2 regions of the Caproicibacterium amylolyticum genome follow, and region 2 is predicted to be linked to the other one. Evidence: riboswitches for the same ligand, from Rfam matches in the RefSeq annotation. Region 2 holds a riboswitch; the other holds the start of a gene.

Region 1 (4,195 bases), 600 kb from region 2:
CGTTAAGCACCGTGCACTTTTCCTGCGCAATGTAGGCAAGCATTTTTTCGGTTTCAAACCTTGGGGCAATCACAACCGTCGCCCCCACAAGCAAGCAGGAAAACGCACTCAGCACATACCCAATAACATGGAACAACGGCAGGCAGAGCAGCAGGCGGTCCTTTCCGGTGTACCCCAGCTGCCTGCCGGACTGCAGCGCGTTGTTCAGAATAACAAAGTGGTTAAGCATGACTGCTTTGGGCTTACCGGTTGTTCCAGAAGTGTAATAGATATTCGTAATATCTTTGCAATGCACCCTATCGGAAGCTTTTTGAAGCGTAGCATCTGTTACCTGCGCAGCCATGCCAAGTACGTCATTTATGGAAAACGTACCGTTTTTCACGCAGTTGTCCAACATCACCACATTTTTAAGATTCGGCAGGCTGGCACTGCAAAGGGTCCCGGGTTGAGCCGTTGAAAGTTCAGGGCAAATTTCAGAAAGGGAGTTAAAAAAAGAATTTTTCTTAAAAGATTCCATCATGAGCAGGGTTGTTGCCTCGGAATGGCGCAGTACGTACTCTAATTCTTCTTTTATGTAACCTGTATTGATGCAGACCAAAACAGCGCCGATTTTTGCCGCTGCAATTTGCAGTGCAATCCACAAGGGAGAGTTCAGGGACAGCAGTGCAATATGATCACCATTTTTGACTCCCAAATACAGCAATCCCTTTGCAATATCCTCATAGAGTTTTTGAAATGCCTCAAAAGAATACCTTTCCTGGCCATCCGGGAACACCAAAGCTTCTTTATTTCGATACTCCCTGCACTTCTCATCCATAAACGCACCGATAGTTTGTTCTGTGAAATGCATTTTCTACCTCCTGTATACCCAGCTTAAACGCCATTTATTGATTAGTACTGGTACAGTACAGTAATATTTTCTGCTCCTGCGCCAACCGTCCAAAAAACAATTTTGTCTCCACGTTTCACCATTCCGCGTTCAATTGCCTCGTAAAGTACAATGAACGGGCTGGTGGTGCCGGTGTAACCGTACTCGTCGCCAATGTACAGGCTTTGCGAAGCTTCCACACCAAGTATCTCGCGGATTATTTCAATATTTTTGTAAACATACTGGGAAAGGCAGAACATTTTCACGTCTGACACCTGCAGGTTATTTCGTTTCAGAATTTTAATAATTCCTTCCGTCGCCGTTTTGGGAACGTTGCTGTCGAACGGAATCCACCGCAGGCGCAGTTCCGCCGGATCTTTCACTTTAAAAAGCTTTGAAAAACCGCAGCCGGGGAATAGAATATTGTTGTGTTCTTCGGATTTCATATCGTAAACAGAGTCAATCAGCCCGCATGGCTCCTCTGTCTTTTCCAGAACGTACGCACACGAAGCATCTCCGTAGTGTCCATAGGTGTACTCGCTGTTAGGGTCAACCGTCATATTAATGTAATCGCACCCAACAATCAGCGCCTTATTTACAGATGGTGTTACGGACATGTATTTACTGACTTGTTCCAGTGCAATTGTCATACCGGCGCAATTCACGTTCATATCGTAACAAATGCATTCGCTTTTTCCACCGATTGCGTGGTGAATGTGCATGCAGCACGGCGGCGCAATATACTCGGGAAGCTGACTGCAAAAAACGATAAGATCCATATCAGAACCGCTGTATCCCGTTTTTTTCAGCACATCCTTCGCTGCCAAAATCCCGTAAGTCAGGCTGTTATCCTCTTCGCTGTCAAATAAATACCGCTTATCTCTGCCGATTACATCATGCAAGAAATGCTCCACATCTTTACCCTGCTTTTTGAAGTGTTCCAGATAAGGTGTGTTGTCGACCACTTTGTTGCCATGACAAACAGAAATCTCCTTAATTTTAATAGGAATCATACGTTTTACTTCAGTCCTTTCTACTTCCTACCGAATAAAAAAACAGGAGCAAACTTGCTCCCGTAAGATGATTTATTTAACTTCCACATTTGTAAGGCCGCATGACTTTGCAATTCTGCGTGCCTGCATGGCAAGCACAACATTATCCCCACAATTCATTTTAATTTTCTTAAAGCCAGTAGAGCCATACAGCTTGAAGCATGCCTGCAGAGTATCCTGCATGTCTGCAGTTTGCACTTGCATCTGTGAAATTTCAATTGCAAGTTCGCAAGTTGAGGGATTAATTTTTGCAACTTCCGTTTTATAGCGGGACACAAAGCTCGCTACCGTCGGCTTATCGAAATTCCCGGAAAGACTTACCTTCATTACGTTTCCTGCAATCGAAAAATTAAATGTACCCATTCTTCAAATCCTCACTTTTTGAAATTGTATTAAAATGATTAAAAAACCATTTTTCAAAATTAAATGAAAGCGGTAGATAAAAAGTCCCATGAATTTCCTGACAAATTGTTGGCAATTTTCATTTATATAGTTTTAATAATTCACAAAAACGATGAAGCTAAATTTGAACAGTTTTTCCAAATTAAATGGAAATTTGTATGAGCATACAAAAAAGGAGCCACAAAAATGCCATGACTCCTTCGAAACTACCCGTATACATGGCAACCCGGCTGTCGTAGCTTTTACCTTAGACCCGTGGCTTTGCGTCCCAATCTTTGGATTGGTTTGCTATTTTCTTTTTATTTCTACTTTTGCTATCATATCACACTCGGAATAAATATGCAATACTTTAAGCTTTTTCAAAAAAATGAATTGTTAGCGGGAACGCCAGTTCGTGTAAAAAAATTCCATGAGAGTTTTCCAGCCAAGGCACTTGCGGGGTCTGGAGCTGATACGTGTCAATTCGGTCATACGCTGGTCTTTGCCAAGTAATCACAAATTTTTCCGTTGCATCAACCGTTTCAACCTTGTCCCAAAGACTCATTTGGAACCTTTCAGTGATTAGATTCAGTGTCTCACTTTTTTTCAACTTTTTTCGATATGCCGCCTAGCTTGACACTTACAACTGAATAAAAGTTTCCGAAGAATTTTCGCCGGAAGCTTTTTGCTTATACAATAAAACATACGATTTTCACCATTCTTTGTTTTAATGCTTAGCCCCCACATTCCGAGTCCGTATCTCATGAATATACAGAGGACTGATCTGTTTTCCGAGCATACCCCGGTCAGAATTCCATACAGTCGTTACTTCAGCAAGCTGCTTAATTCATTTTACAGGAATCCTTGATAAGAGATTTGTCCAAAAAAACAAACTGATGTAATCAGTTCCCCCGCCGTGCTGCTCTGCGGTACTGCAGGGGGCTTTGCTTTGCCATGGCGGAGAATCTCGTGGAAAAGTTTGCTTCGTTTACAAATCCGGTGCTGCGTGCAACTTCACCCACAGGCAGGTCGGTCGTTACCAAAAGTTCTTTTGCACGGGTAATGCGGCAGCACAGCAGAAAATTGTAAGGTGTTGTGCCGATGTACTGCCGGAACAGCCGCAGAAAATAAGACTTGCTGATGTGTGCATCAGCAACCAGCCTGTCCAGTGAAAGCGGTTTAGCATAGTAAGCACGTATATGTTCCGCTGCTTGCTGAACCAACGCACGATTTGAGGCGGCCGCATCATTCTCCAAAGACTGTACTGCCATCGTTGAGAGAATTGTGTGAACAGCCAGACTTTGCCGGAGTATGGAAGGCATTGTTTCACTGGTAATACAGGAAAGCAGCTGCTCAAAGGGCTCACGCGCGGTCAGCTCAGAAAGTGGTACAGCAGTGATATGATGCGGATTTAATATCTTTTCCACTGCCTGCACACCGCTCCCGTCAATATGTGCCCAGTAATGGTGCCAGCAGCCGTGCTCCGGCGCAGTGCAGTAACTCTGGGGTTGGCGGCAGTTCAGCAGCAGTGCCTGACCGGGCGGCAGCAGCAGGGTGGTTTCACCCTGCTCAATCAGCCCGGCACCTTTCAGCGTAAAAAACAGAATATAACTATTTTTTTCCGTACGCGCGGTTGAGAAGCGTGCGCCGCCGTAAAACAGCCCTGCTTCTGTACAGCGGTAGGGTTGCGCTAACGCTGCTGCACCCGGTGTTGTGCGCAGCCAGACACTGTGTGGTTCTAAATCCAGATTGCAGGAAAGCATTTATACGCCTCCATGAAAAGTAGAATTTTACAAAAAAACAGAAGAATTTAATGAATGGATATTCATGAAATCCCATGTTATACTCGTAAACACAGCAGAGGAACGGCTCTGCACTTGCAATCCTATTTTAG
Region 2 (4,195 bases):
ACGGAAGACACCTTATCAATTGCAGCATCCAGGCAAGTATACGGGGACGGGTAAAGATTAGCGATTTGATTTCCCGCTGCTGTCGGCGATGTAAATCCGTTTATGAAAGTACCCTCGAAGCTAGTGTTGTGGGGTCTATAGGAGTTATAATTGTACTCTTTTTCCCCATCTGCATTATGGACCGCGTTATAGTCCTGGGTATTCATCGGATCATCTTTTAAATAGGAAAAATAAGAATTGCCAACAGCTCTTTTCGTCCAACAGAATCCGCCATTTGCCACATCAATCTGTTTATCACTTGGCAGCAGCGTATTGATTTGCGTTAACTTACCCATGAATTTTGCAGCGGCGGACTTTAGAATTGCCAGTCTGGAATCCCCTGCATACTTTTTATAATTACTGCTTCCCTGATCCTCTGGATAGTCACCATCACTGTGCCAGTAATCACCACCGTGTTTTGTTCCGTCAACTGACAATTTCATACTGGTTGAGCGGTCTAGCATCATAATAACTTCTGACTTTGGAATAGACGTATAGCTGCTGATAGAACCGGTGGGCGTCAGTGTTATTTCTGCGGTGCGCCCATCTGACTGCATTTTAGCTGTCTTCTGCAATTTCACTTCTGCTGAAGGCGACGGTACTGTTACGACTGCCACACCAGAGCTTCCAACCTGAAAGGTCGCGCGCTTTAAGCCGCCGCCATTCGTAATGTTGACTTCATCCGCATAAACAGCACCTGTTATCAGGCAGTTCGATAATTGGACATCGGAAGTTGGTGCAAGAATGGTTCCCAACATGCCCGCTTGCGCTGAAGAATATATTTGAACATCCTTTGTAACCGTACCAAAGTTCCACAAGACTCTGCGTGCAACGGGATCGTATTGTGATCCTGGATTTACCCCGCCGATTCTGATTTCAGGCATATCTATATAGTCACAATTTTTATCAACGTTGAAATTGATTACCAGATACTGATCGTCAAAAAGGGAAATACCTTTATTTGCAAGGTCATTATAATCTCCATAGCCCAATGCGTTGCACAGAGCTGCTTTTATCTGCGAACTATATACAATATTTTCTCCAGACCAAAAATCATATTGGGACTGTAGGTTTAAATTAATGACCTTTACCTGCGCGTCCGCCGCCGAATCCGTGCATTGGCTTAACTGACTGGAAAGTTTACTTAAACTGTCATAAGTTTCTTTTGCAAACTCGTTTCCCTGTGCACCTAAAGAAACTGGGAATTTTTCTTGATTTGTAGTTGTAACAGACGAAAATTCGTCAACCAAATAGCGATATTGCTTTTTATTTTTAATATATCCCTGACCGGAGCCATTGCCAATCGGTTCTAATGAGCAGCTGTCCCCAAAATAAACTTTGCTGGGGCTTTCGGCAACACCTTTGACTTTAATGGTTGTGTCTGATTGGTAATTGACATCCTTTATGTAATTGATAGATGCATAATCATCAGAACTGGAGTGAGAAGTTGCAGTTAGTTTGGCACCTACTGCCGTGTTTACCTTGCCATTCTGTATCAAATAAGCATAATATGTTTTGTTGGGAGTCAGACCGGTAATGGTTTTCTGCACGGTGCCGTCCTTGTTGGGTTCTATCCAAAAAGGTTCACCCCGTAACTGCGTACCCGCTGCATCCTGATAGATGCCGAATTGGTAAGTACCCTGTGGTGCGCTGATGCTTAGTGTAACTGTACCGGAACCAGCGGAGGCCTTTCCCCAGCTTTTTACATTTCCTATTTCCCCTTGTGAGCCGGTGATATTTGCAACTGCAATGTTTGACTCAAAATTGAGAGCAGAACTGTTTCCCAGTTTATTCGCTAAAATGCCAAAGTATCTTGCACTGCCAAGTCCATCTTGAATATCCTGTGCAGTAACCGAAGCAGCACTTGCCGCGTTGGCATCCACTCCCGCAATCTCAATGGAAACAGCAGAGGAAAGGACGGTAAGGCACAAAACAGCACAAATAGACTTTTTAATTCTGCGTTTCAATGTTACGCCGTCAATCTTCATTGACTTTCCTCCCTTTGTTCCGCTTAAAAACAGGCAAAAAAAATGCCAAAACAACTGCGGATTGAAAATCCGCTTTGCTTTGGCAGCTGGCTGCCGCCTCAGTTAGCTGAGGGGCCCTTTAGCTTTGCGTCACCGATTCTCATCGGCTTTGCTTTTACAAGTGATAACTATTGGTTAATTACTTGATTGGAATTTATTTCTTCTTGGTGACAACAAATATGTTACCATCATTTTGCTAATTTGTATGTAACATAGTTACATTTATTGGACTTTGCTATTCTATTTGTAACTTTTTTGATGTTTTATCTGATATCTTATTTGTAATAAATAGATTTATTAATATTGAACCTCCAATTAGATAAAAGTAATAACTGGAATTTGGAATCTTTATCAGATGGATTTTATCTATATCAGTTTTTTCAACTTTTCTCTATCAGTAATCACAACTGCCCCACGATGCAAAATCAACATCTGCCGTTTCTGCAGATCCTTTAAAATTCGTGTAACAACTTCTCGCGCACTGCCCAGATGACAGGCAATTTCTTCATGTGTTATTTTCAGTTGATTTGTTCCGCAAAAGCTGCTTTCTTCCAACAGCAGCTTGGCGATGCGGCTGTCCAACCGCTTAGAAAGGATATCATTCACAACACCAGTAATCTTTCTGCAACAGTCGCGCTCAGATTCCATCTGTTCCTTTAAATAGGCCGCTGATTCTGTAAGCAGGGCTTCATGCAGCTGCACCGGAATACACAAGATTTCAGAATTACTTTCGGCCTGCAGCATAATTCCAATCTGTCCGTCTTCACTCAGGCAATCTTTCAGCATAAACGAACAGAGGGAATCCGGAACCATACGATAAAAAGTCACTTCCTTGCCATCCTCGGCAAGCATATAAACACGAATGCGCCCTTTTATCACGGCCAGCATTTGATAATTCTTTTCTTTTCCAAATGGATTCCGAGCACCCACCGGTACTTCTATGAGTTCCGCCTCACGGTGAATACTTTCCTTTTGTGCATCCGAAAGTGTATCCCAAAAGGATAAACAGGTCTCATACATATTAAATCTTCCTCTCCATCTTGCACCTAAATATACAGTATTTAGCAATTATCATTATAGCATTGCATTCCAAAATATCAATATGCAAAAATCATGCAAGTAAAAAGGACCTGCACTGTTTATGTTTACAGTGATTTACTGTAAGCAGTAAACAGTGCGGGCCCTTAAAAACTCATACATTGGATTCTTGCAAACGAAAATGTATCTGCGTAACTGCCTGCACAATCGCAGGCAGTAGGCACAGTAAACTGTACAGTACATAAAAGAGAATGGATATCGGTGTAATATCATTCCATACGATTTGTGGGTCATATTGAATTTGCATTTGGTCAAACATGGCTGCCGCCGCTGCTCCTGTAATCAGCGCGCAGAGAAAAATCACAAAAATACGGTCTCGGTTGTCAAAGCGATAAATGGAACAGGCTGTCCGCTTTTTTAGTGTGAAGCCCCTGCTTTTCATTGAATCGGATACTTGAATAAAATTTTCCAGTGTCCACGATATCAAAATTGAAATTTCCCGAAAAGCATGCCGCATCCGAAAGAAAAAGCTGCCCTGACATTTTCCTCTGCCAATGCCGCACTGTGCTGCGTTAATGCTGCTTTCTTCTGCTTTTATACGCGGAACCAGACGCAGACAGATGGACAGAAGCAGTGAAAATTTTGGTGCCACACGCCCAAACAAATAGATGATTTTATCAGACGGTACAGTAGCATGAAAGCAGGAAATCCACATTAGTACAGCCGCTGCTGTCAAACCAACTATGCTGCCATACAGCAGTGATTCTGCTGTAATACGATTTCCTATCCAATTAATAGACAAAGTGGTAACTCCAAAATGAGTGAACGAGGCATAAAATGCCGCAAATAAGCCAATACACGGTATTAAAACGATATTAAACACCAATGCCCGTGTTCCGTTTAACTGAAGCGAAAACAGAAATGCGCAAATCCACGAAATCAGTACGAATACTGGATGATTAGAACTGACAGTAAACGCGAAAATGGCTGTGAAAAACAAAAAGTTGACAGCCGGATGGAACGAATCAAACTTCACGGTCTGCCTCCATGATGCCATACTTCAGTTTTATGCGGTCCAACTTTTCAAACAG

What was found. A riboswitch is a leader RNA that binds a small molecule or an ion and turns the genes downstream of it on or off. The one in region 2 is predicted to bind cyclic di-GMP.
Region 1: linked by a shared signal. The riboswitch ahead of H6X83_RS10225 (hypothetical protein) and the one ahead of H6X83_RS07395 (hypothetical protein) in region 2 are both predicted to bind cyclic di-GMP.

Annotation. Positions count from the first base shown of each region.
Region 1 is NZ_CP060696.1:2,146,927-2,151,121, reverse strand. Features, by position in the region: gene H6X83_RS10235 (AMP-binding protein) at 1-850, opposite strand, end outside; gene H6X83_RS10230 (3-oxoacyl-[acyl-carrier-protein] synthase III C-terminal domain-containing protein) at 892-1,881, opposite strand; gene H6X83_RS10225 (hypothetical protein) at 1,954-2,283, opposite strand; cyclic di-GMP riboswitch class I at 2,540-2,622, opposite strand; gene H6X83_RS10220 (hypothetical protein) at 2,672-2,911, opposite strand; gene H6X83_RS10215 (AraC family transcriptional regulator) at 3,204-4,064, opposite strand.
Region 2 is NZ_CP060696.1:1,542,144-1,546,338, forward strand. Features, by position in the region: gene H6X83_RS07395 (hypothetical protein) at 1-2,027, opposite strand, end outside; cyclic di-GMP riboswitch class I at 2,106-2,190, opposite strand; gene H6X83_RS07400 (Crp/Fnr family transcriptional regulator) at 2,433-3,086, opposite strand; gene H6X83_RS07405 (energy-coupling factor transporter transmembrane component T) at 3,259-4,140, opposite strand; gene H6X83_RS07410 (ECF transporter S component) at 4,130-4,195, opposite strand, start outside.